One region of the Brenneria goodwinii genome, then DNA from elsewhere that is predicted to be linked to it. Evidence: predicted binding sites of a transcription regulator. Region 1 holds the regulator's gene; the other holds the start of a gene.

Region 1 (4,104 bases):
GTAATAGGTCATCAGCACCGCCTGCTCCCGCGGCAGGATGATGATATCGCCGATACTGTCTTTCTCGACCTCGAATTTATCCATGCTCAACGCATGTTCCAGCAATTCAGCGGGCGTTTTTTCAGGCGCCGTGATGTCTTTATGGTAAGGCACATTGCGCAGGAGTTGCAGGTAGCAATCCAACTGTTCATGCATTTGCTCTCTGGTCAGGGAACGCTGACGTGAAGCCAGTAATGCCGTGGAACAGAGATTCATGGCATTCGCCGCGGCGGCGTTGTTGATGCGCGTCATGATATCCATCGCGACATTCTGTACCGTGGGCGTTAGCCAGCTTGGCCGCTGCGCTTCAATGGGATCAATGGCATCGCGCCATTGCGGCACATGCTGGTTCAGATAGGCGGTTAACGGCAAAGGCTCGCCGAAATTCACATAGCCTTGTCCCAGGTTGCGCAGTTTGCGCAAGCCGTGCACCATCTGCATAAAGCCTTCTTTCTCTTTCGTCGCGCCGCGCAGCTCTTTCGCATAGGTGCCGACTTCCATCACGTGTTCATAACCCACATAGATCGGCACCAGGGTGATAGGGCGCGTACCGCCACGCAACATGGCCTGAATCGTCATGGCCAGCGTGCCGGTTTTCGGTTCCAGTAACCGCCCGGTGCGTGAGCGTCCGCCTTCCATAAAATATTCGACGGAGTAGCCGCGGGTAAAGAGTTCGCCCAGATACTCACGGAAAATAGTGGAATACAGCTTGTTGCCTTTAAACGTGCGGCGGATGAAGAATGCCCCCAGCCGGCGGAAGATCGGCCCGGCCGGCCAGAAGTTCAGGTTGATCCCGGCGGCAATGTGCGGAGGCACCAGCCCCTGATGATAGAGTACGTAGGACAGCAGCAGGTAGTCCATGTGGCTGCGGTGGCAGGGCACATAGACAATTTCATGTCCGTCTTGCGCCAGTTGGCGTACGCGTTCGGCGTTGTGAACGTTGATCCCCTGATAGAGACGGTTCCAGGTCCAGCCTAATACCCGATCGGATAAGCGAATGGCTTCATAAGAGAAATCGGCGGCAATCTCTTCCATCAGGGCAATGGCGTTTTGCTGCGCTCGCTCATGAGAGAGCTTTTTGCTGCGCGCTTCATCATCAACGGCTTTTTTGATCGCTTTGGAGTTAAGCAGTTTGTTGAACAACTCCTGACGCACCGGAAGACGCGGGCCGACCGCAGCCAAACGCTGGCGTGCGAAATGCATGCGGGCGACGCGGGCGAGCTTGTGAGCGATGGTTTTATCCGTGCCGTGCTCGGTCGCCATATAGCGTAATGACACCGGACTGGAAAAACGGACAAAACTGTCTCTGCCCAGCCACAATACGGCAAAAAATTTCTCTATACCGTTGAGCAGGCGCAGATGCGGCGTTTGATTTTGCCCTTCGCGGCCCGGAGAACGGCCAAACATGACGGATACCGGCACCATCTGCACGTCCAGTTCAGGATTGTTTTGATGCAAATCCAGGTAGTCGTGGAACAGCTTGATCGATTCCTGCTTGGGAACGTAGTAGCGGAAAACGCGTGGACCGTCATTAATGAAGACATGACTGGGTAACTGCACGCCGCCGATATCGACCGGCTGAAGCGGATCCGGGAGACCTAACGCCTGGCACTTCGCCCTTAGCGTGAGTAAATCCGCCTGCGAATTATAAGGCAGCACATAGAGGATCGGGCGCGAGGGATCCAACCCCAGTTCGGCCACGGGGTCTATGGGAATTACCTTACTCTTCACTAACAGTTTGAGTGGAAAATTCAATAGGTTATAATAAATTTTACGCCAACCTGACATAACAACTTGAAGCCTCTTGTTAGCAATGCGTCGCAAGGATACCAGAAACTGCGCTGGAGATCTGTTGTGATAAGACAACGGGAAAGCGTTAAAACGTGAGCGAGCGTTGATAAATAATGGAGGATAGATGAATAAAGCGTCGGGGCTGACCCGGATAATCAAAGCAACCGGCTATTCCCTTCAGGGATTGAAGCAGGTATGGCGGCATGAAGCGGCATTTCGCCAGGAAACGCTGCTGGCTATTGTTGGAGCGATCATCGCCTGTCTGTTATCAATAACCTTGGTGGAAAAACTGCTGCTTATCGGAGCCGTGGTGTTGATCATGTTATTTGAACTGGTTAACAGTGCGATCGAAGCGGTGGTCGATCGCGTTGGTCTTGAACGCCATGAATTATCGGGCCGCGCAAAGGACATTGGTTCGGCAGCGGTGTTTGTCGCCATTTTGCTGGCGGCTGTCGTCTGGGGCTGTATTCTCTGGCGGCATTTTGCGTGAAGGCTTCCAGAAATTAATAAAAACCGAGGTTTACTCACATCCCGGTTCCCAATTGGCAATTAGCTGTATATACTCACAGCAAAACTGTATAAACAACCAGGGGGCGGAATGAAAGCATTAACAGCCAGACAGCAGCAGGTTTATGACCTGATCCGCGATCATCTAGCGCAGACCGGTATGCCGCCAACGCGAGCGGAAATAGCCCAGCAGCTGGGATTTCGTTCACCGAATGCCGCAGAAGAGCATCTGAAGGCATTGGCGCGTAAAGGCGTAATTGAAATTGTGTCCGGCGCATCACGCGGTATTCGTCTGCTGATGGAGGAAGAGGCTGGCATTCCGCTGATTGGCCGCGTAGCCGCGGGTGAACCGCTTTTAGCCCAGCAGCATATTGAATGTCATTATCAGGTCGATCCGTCAATGTTCAAACCCAGCGCCGATTTTCTGTTACGCGTCAGCGGGATGTCGATGAAAGACATTGGCATTATGGATGGTGATTTACTGGCTGTGCATAAAACGCAGGATGTCCATAACGGACAGGTTGTTGTGGCGCGCATTGAAGACGAAGTCACCGTCAAGCGCTTGAAAAAGCAGGGCAACACCGTTCATCTCCTGGCTGAAAACGAAGAGTTTTCTCCTATCGTTGTCGACCTGCGTCAACAAAGTTTCTCTATTGAGGGGCTGGCCGTCGGTGTTATTCGCAACGGCGACTGGAGCTGATGCCGGCGCGTTGACTGCCGGTCATCCATCCGACCTGCCATTTTCGTTTGATACTCGCCTCATATTTTGGGGCGATGTTGTTTCCTTCTTTCATGCGTATTCAATATTACCGCTACATTCTGTTGCATTTCGCCTATTTGATTTGTTGCGACATTACCGATCGTTTTCTTAATTAGATTATTAATGATGCTCTTTGAAACCCTATTTAAATAATAAAGTGAAACTATCGTCTATAGTTAATATTTAGGTGCGTTTTTTTCTCGCTTTGATATTTTTTTATTCCATTACTGGCTTTTGCCGATAGTGCGAAAATTCACTTTATATGGCAATATTTGCTATGAATAAAGAGCGAGTCAGCGTACAAGATAATACTTAAAGAATAAACTATACTTTAAATAATTCGAGTTGCAGGAAGGTAGCGACCACGGGAACCGATTTGAACGCCGCTTGCTGCGGCCCCGTAGGGACGAGCCACAGGTATGGGGCGGGTAACAAAGCCAACGCACATGCAACTTGCAGTATGACGAGTTACAGATACGCATGATCAAATGGCGACTAACCTCTGATACGGTTACGGTCGCCAAAATAATCGGCTGAAAAACAAGTTAAAGGTATGGGAAGGCAATATAATCGCGACTGCTAACCGGTAATGTTGACACGCGCAAGTTCGAATAATGGCATCCTGTGTCGAGGTGTTAACCATTTACCGTACTTGGGGTGGCGGCAGTAATGTAGGATTGGAAAGAGACGGCAGGTTTATTTTCTTTCTGACTGCAAAAATCCGGTTTGAGCGCTATTAACGGGGACAGCGGATGTTCCCTTCCCATCCTTATTATTAATGGCGTCAGCGTTTTTTAATGGGAATGGTATGGTCATGATCGCAATGGCCGGGATGTTTACAGGACGCCACTTCCTGGCAGCCCTCGCATAATCCGTGAGCTTCAATAACGCTATGGCGTAAGGTGAATCCTGCCTGCTGTGCTAACTGGCGTAGCGTCTCTTCTACGCCTTCTGTTTGGCGTTCGGTGACCTGACCGCAGCGATCGCAGATAAACAGCGCCGAAGTA
Region 2 (4,104 bases), 2.4 Mb from region 1:
GCAATACCACCAGGGAAAAGATAATAGCCTGACTTACCGTGTTGCCCGACGCGACGCCCATAACTGCGATGCGGAATTAGCGTCCGTGGTTTCCAATATGTCGTCGGAACCACACGCCATTCGAAATAAAATGGACAGCGCCTTCCGCCTGATGTGCCTCAATCACACCTTACTCAGCTACATCTCCACATTAGGCGCTCATCGCGAAAAGATTTCATCGCCTGAAATCCTGCAATTACTGGATGACGCGGTCCACTATGTGGAAGATGCGCTGCATCGCAACGAGAAAGAAGAACTGAAAGTAAGTCAGGGACTGAACGTGATAACCAGCCGCATTCAATCCCTGTCAGCGGAACCGGATAGTAAAGAACTATTGGTTCTTCAACAAATTGGCTTGCTCATTGAGCTATTACCCGAACTCACCCAATTAAAAAATGACATGATTCAACTATAAAAATCATCTGTCGGCAGGACCGGGCCGAATCAATGTTTGTGTCTTTTGAAAGAAGGCACAACATTGCTTTCATACCATTCCAGCAGCTCATTACGAATACCCGTCGGCAGTGCCGCCTGATGCATACCGCATATTGCACCGGCCAGCGCCAGTAAGATATTAACGCTCAGATTCGCACTGATCGCCCGTAATTTCAAATAACTGCTTTTGGCCCCATATTGCTGTAATTCGTCAATATTTTTTATGCCGACTTTCCACAGCAAACGCTCCAGATCATGATTGAGATTAGGCAAATCTTTTAAGCGCACACACTGATTTCTAGCCGCTTTATCCTGCTGTGCTCCTGACAGAGACATTCTGGCATAGCGCAATAATTGCGTCGTATTCTCCCATAGAGATTCATCGACAAGATAATAATTCAACGGAACCGGCATGCCTCTCTTAGTGTAAATAAGGTGAGGCATATTACGATCATGAAAGTACTGTTCATCTTTCTTGCTGGCGCGCAGGTAGAGTTCACCGCCTGACACCAGAGCAAAAATAATTTTATTTGCTGCGATACTGTAACCACCAAATTGGGAACGAGATGTTATGTCCCCTAAAGATGCAAAATAATGCTTAGACTGCAAAATCCTTTTTTCGCATAAATGTTTCATTACTGTGACCCTTAGTATTGAATAACCTGCCCTGTCAACTGGAATATTCGTAACAGGAACAAGTAATTAATCACAGGGTAAAAGCGTCTTCAAACACAAAATGAGCTTGTTGCGCGTTGCATGCCGAATATGCGAAGCGCTTTGAAAAAATTAGGTTGATTTTCACTCGCGCCAAGGATACTGTATATCCATACAGCAATCTGTGCGGAGAACTCATTATGCGCCCCTTACCACATCGTTCTTACCATGCTCATTCGTCACCGTTTTCCGGTAACCCATTAGCGGCGGCGTCTTCAATATCCTGTGGCGGAGTTATCAGTGAAATCGTGTATAACGCCGACCAACCCATAGTTACGCATTTATTGCTCCCACTTTTACAACAGTTAGGAGCACAGTCACGCTGGTTACTTTGGTTGTCCCCCCAACAGAAGCTCAGTCGTCCATGGTTACAGCAGTCAGGGCTGCCATTAGACAAAAGCGTTCAGTTGAATCACATCAATCCTTTATTCACGGTTGATGCCATGGAAAAAGCTCTGCTGACAGGAAATTATAGCGCGGTATTATGCTGGTTACCGGATGATTTGACCGAAGAAGAAAAAGTAAGATTACGCCTGGCGGCTCAATCAGGAAACACTTATGGTTTTATTATGAGACCGGAAAACACGAATCGCGGCGCACATAGACTGTTTTCCAGTCTAAAAATTCACCCAATATTGTATCATTAAGTAAATTCAGAATTTTCTCACCCGTTTCGCGGGATAACCAGAATATTTCCCGGCTGAGCCAGCTTTATCAAGCCCTGCGGTATGTTTTTTTATAGTAGAAAAGCATTGATAACTGTCAAAATCATCTACTATTTGTTAGTAAGTATGTATGAATCGTTAATTTATCTATGATACGAATCACATCATACTTGTAACTTTCTCATCACGTTGTAGACTTTGACTCGCTGGAGTTGCTCTTTTATAACGCCAATATACTTGGTAGTGAGTAATAAATAAGAGCAAAGTCTCCTGCTAAAGGTTTTTAACCAAAGGTCTATTAACCTTCCGTGTTAATTGCCGATTTGGATGATAATGAGGCGTAAAATGAAAAAAACAGCTATCGCAATTGCAGTGGCACTGGCTGGCTTCGCTACCGTAGCCCAAGCCGCACCAAAAGATGACACCTGGTACGCCGGTGGCAAACTGGGTGTTTCCCAATTTCATGACACTGGTTTCTACGGAAACGGTTATGAAGGTATCAACAACAACCCAATCAAAAGCAAATTAGGCGCTGGTGCGTTCCTGGGCTACCAGGCTAACCCTTATTTGGGTTTTGAGCTGGGTTACGACTGGTTGGGCCGTATCAAATACGCTGGCTCAGCAACGTCAAATACTGATAGCGCTAGCTTCAAAGCTCAGGGCATTCAGCTCGCTGCCAAACTCAGCTACCCAGTACTGCCTGACCTGGACGTTTACACGCGTTTAGGCGGCATGTTCTGGCGTGCGGATAGCAATGGCACCAATGCTGGCCAGGGTCTGGACAAAGATGACACCGGTGTTTCTCCGTTGGCGGCGGTAGGTGTCGAATACGCTATCAATAAAAACTGGGCTACTCGCGTAGACTATCAGTGGGTTAGCAATATTGGTGACGCGTCTACCGTTGGCGCTCGTCCTGATAACATGCTGATGAGTGTTGGTCTGTCTTACCGCTTCGGTCAAGAAGATGACTACGTAGCACCTGCTCCGGCACCTGCTCCGGCTCCAGTTGTTGAAACCAAACGTTTCACCCTGAAGTCAGACGTACTGTTCAACTTCAACAAATCCACACTGAAAGCAGAAGGTCAGCAATCACTGGATCAACTGTACTCTCAATTGAGCACCCTCGATCCGAAAGACGGTTCAGTCGTAGTTCTGGGCTTCACCGACCGTTTAGGTTCCGAACAGTACAACCAGACACTGTCTGAAAAACGTGCTCAGACCGTTGTTGACTACCTGGTTTCCAAAGGTATCCCTGCAGACAAGATTTCTGCTCGCGGTCAAGGTAAATCCAACCCTGTTACCGGTTCTACCTGTGACAACGTGAAACCTCGCGCTGCATTGATCGACTGCCTGGCTCCTGATCGTCGTGTAGAGATCGAAGTTCGTGGCATCAAAGACGTGGTAACTCAGCCTCAGGCTTAAGTTTATCCACAAAGAAAAAACCTCGCTTCGGCGAGGTTTTTTTATTTATCAGGTACTCATAAAGTCGGCGAATAGCTAATCGCTTTCTTTGTTTAGAATCGCTTTGAGATCCTGCTTGAGCAATGACATCTGGCTGGCATATTTTTCTTTATACTCCGCATCCTCAATCAATTGCACAATGGTTTCCGACAACGTACTGCCGCGCCGCTGCGCTAATGCGGCTAAACGCTGCCAGACAAGAAACTCCAGATCGATTGATTTTTTGCGGGTATGCTGATGCTCCGCATTAAAATGACGTTTACGCCGGGCCCGAATGGTTTGCTTCATGCGATTTTCCAGCGCAGGGTTCATGCATTGGTCAATCCATTCCAACACCTTTACCGGCTGGTTTTCCATTTGCAGTAGTGCATTCACCGCTTCTTCCGCTTCACTTAGCTCCAAGAATCGCGTGATCGCTTCACCTTCACGGTGTTTTTTCACCAGATATTTCCATTTCCATCCGCACTCAAGATTTTCTAATTGTTGATATTTCATACTAATTTCTTCAGTGACCGCGTAACGTAAATAGTAGCATAACAGTTTTTCTCTGACTTTCACTGTCCTCTGATTATTTTTAAGACTATTTTTTGCACAAAACAAGCTAATTAAGAGCAGTCCTTCCCCCTCATATGACTCTCCCCATGTGCAGCCTGCATTATTCTTGTATAATCACGCTTTTCCTTTAGACGACGCTATTTGATACTTTGACCAGTAACCGACTTGCATGGCAGCATTTACTGCCCGACTATACGCCTTATCAAACCTTATTCGCCCAGGCCGACCAACTTGC

Evidence for each region. Region 1 encodes LexA, which represses DNA repair genes until DNA is damaged. Its sites were predicted from a motif close to TNCTGTATGTACATACAGNA; they were not measured.
Region 2: the regulator LexA is predicted to act here: its motif matches at 1,289-1,308, upstream of sulA (SOS-induced cell division inhibitor SulA).

What each region holds. Positions count from the first base shown of each region.
Region 1 covers NZ_CP014137.1:3,586,698-3,590,801, reverse strand. The annotation lists gene plsB (glycerol-3-phosphate 1-O-acyltransferase PlsB) at 1-1,827, opposite strand, end outside; gene ACN28R_RS15940 (diacylglycerol kinase) at 1,955-2,320, shown strand; gene lexA (transcriptional repressor LexA) at 2,429-3,037, shown strand; gene zur (zinc uptake transcriptional repressor Zur) at 3,882-4,104, opposite strand, start outside.
Region 2 covers NZ_CP014137.1:1,173,008-1,177,111, reverse strand. The annotation lists gene yccS (YccS family putative transporter) at 1-454, shown strand, start outside; gene ACN28R_RS05360 (TfoX/Sxy family DNA transformation protein) at 484-1,110, opposite strand; gene sulA (SOS-induced cell division inhibitor SulA) at 1,329-1,835, shown strand; gene ompA (porin OmpA) at 2,199-3,275, shown strand; gene matP (macrodomain Ter protein MatP) at 3,351-3,809, opposite strand; gene ACN28R_RS05340 (AAA family ATPase) at 4,019-4,104, shown strand, end outside.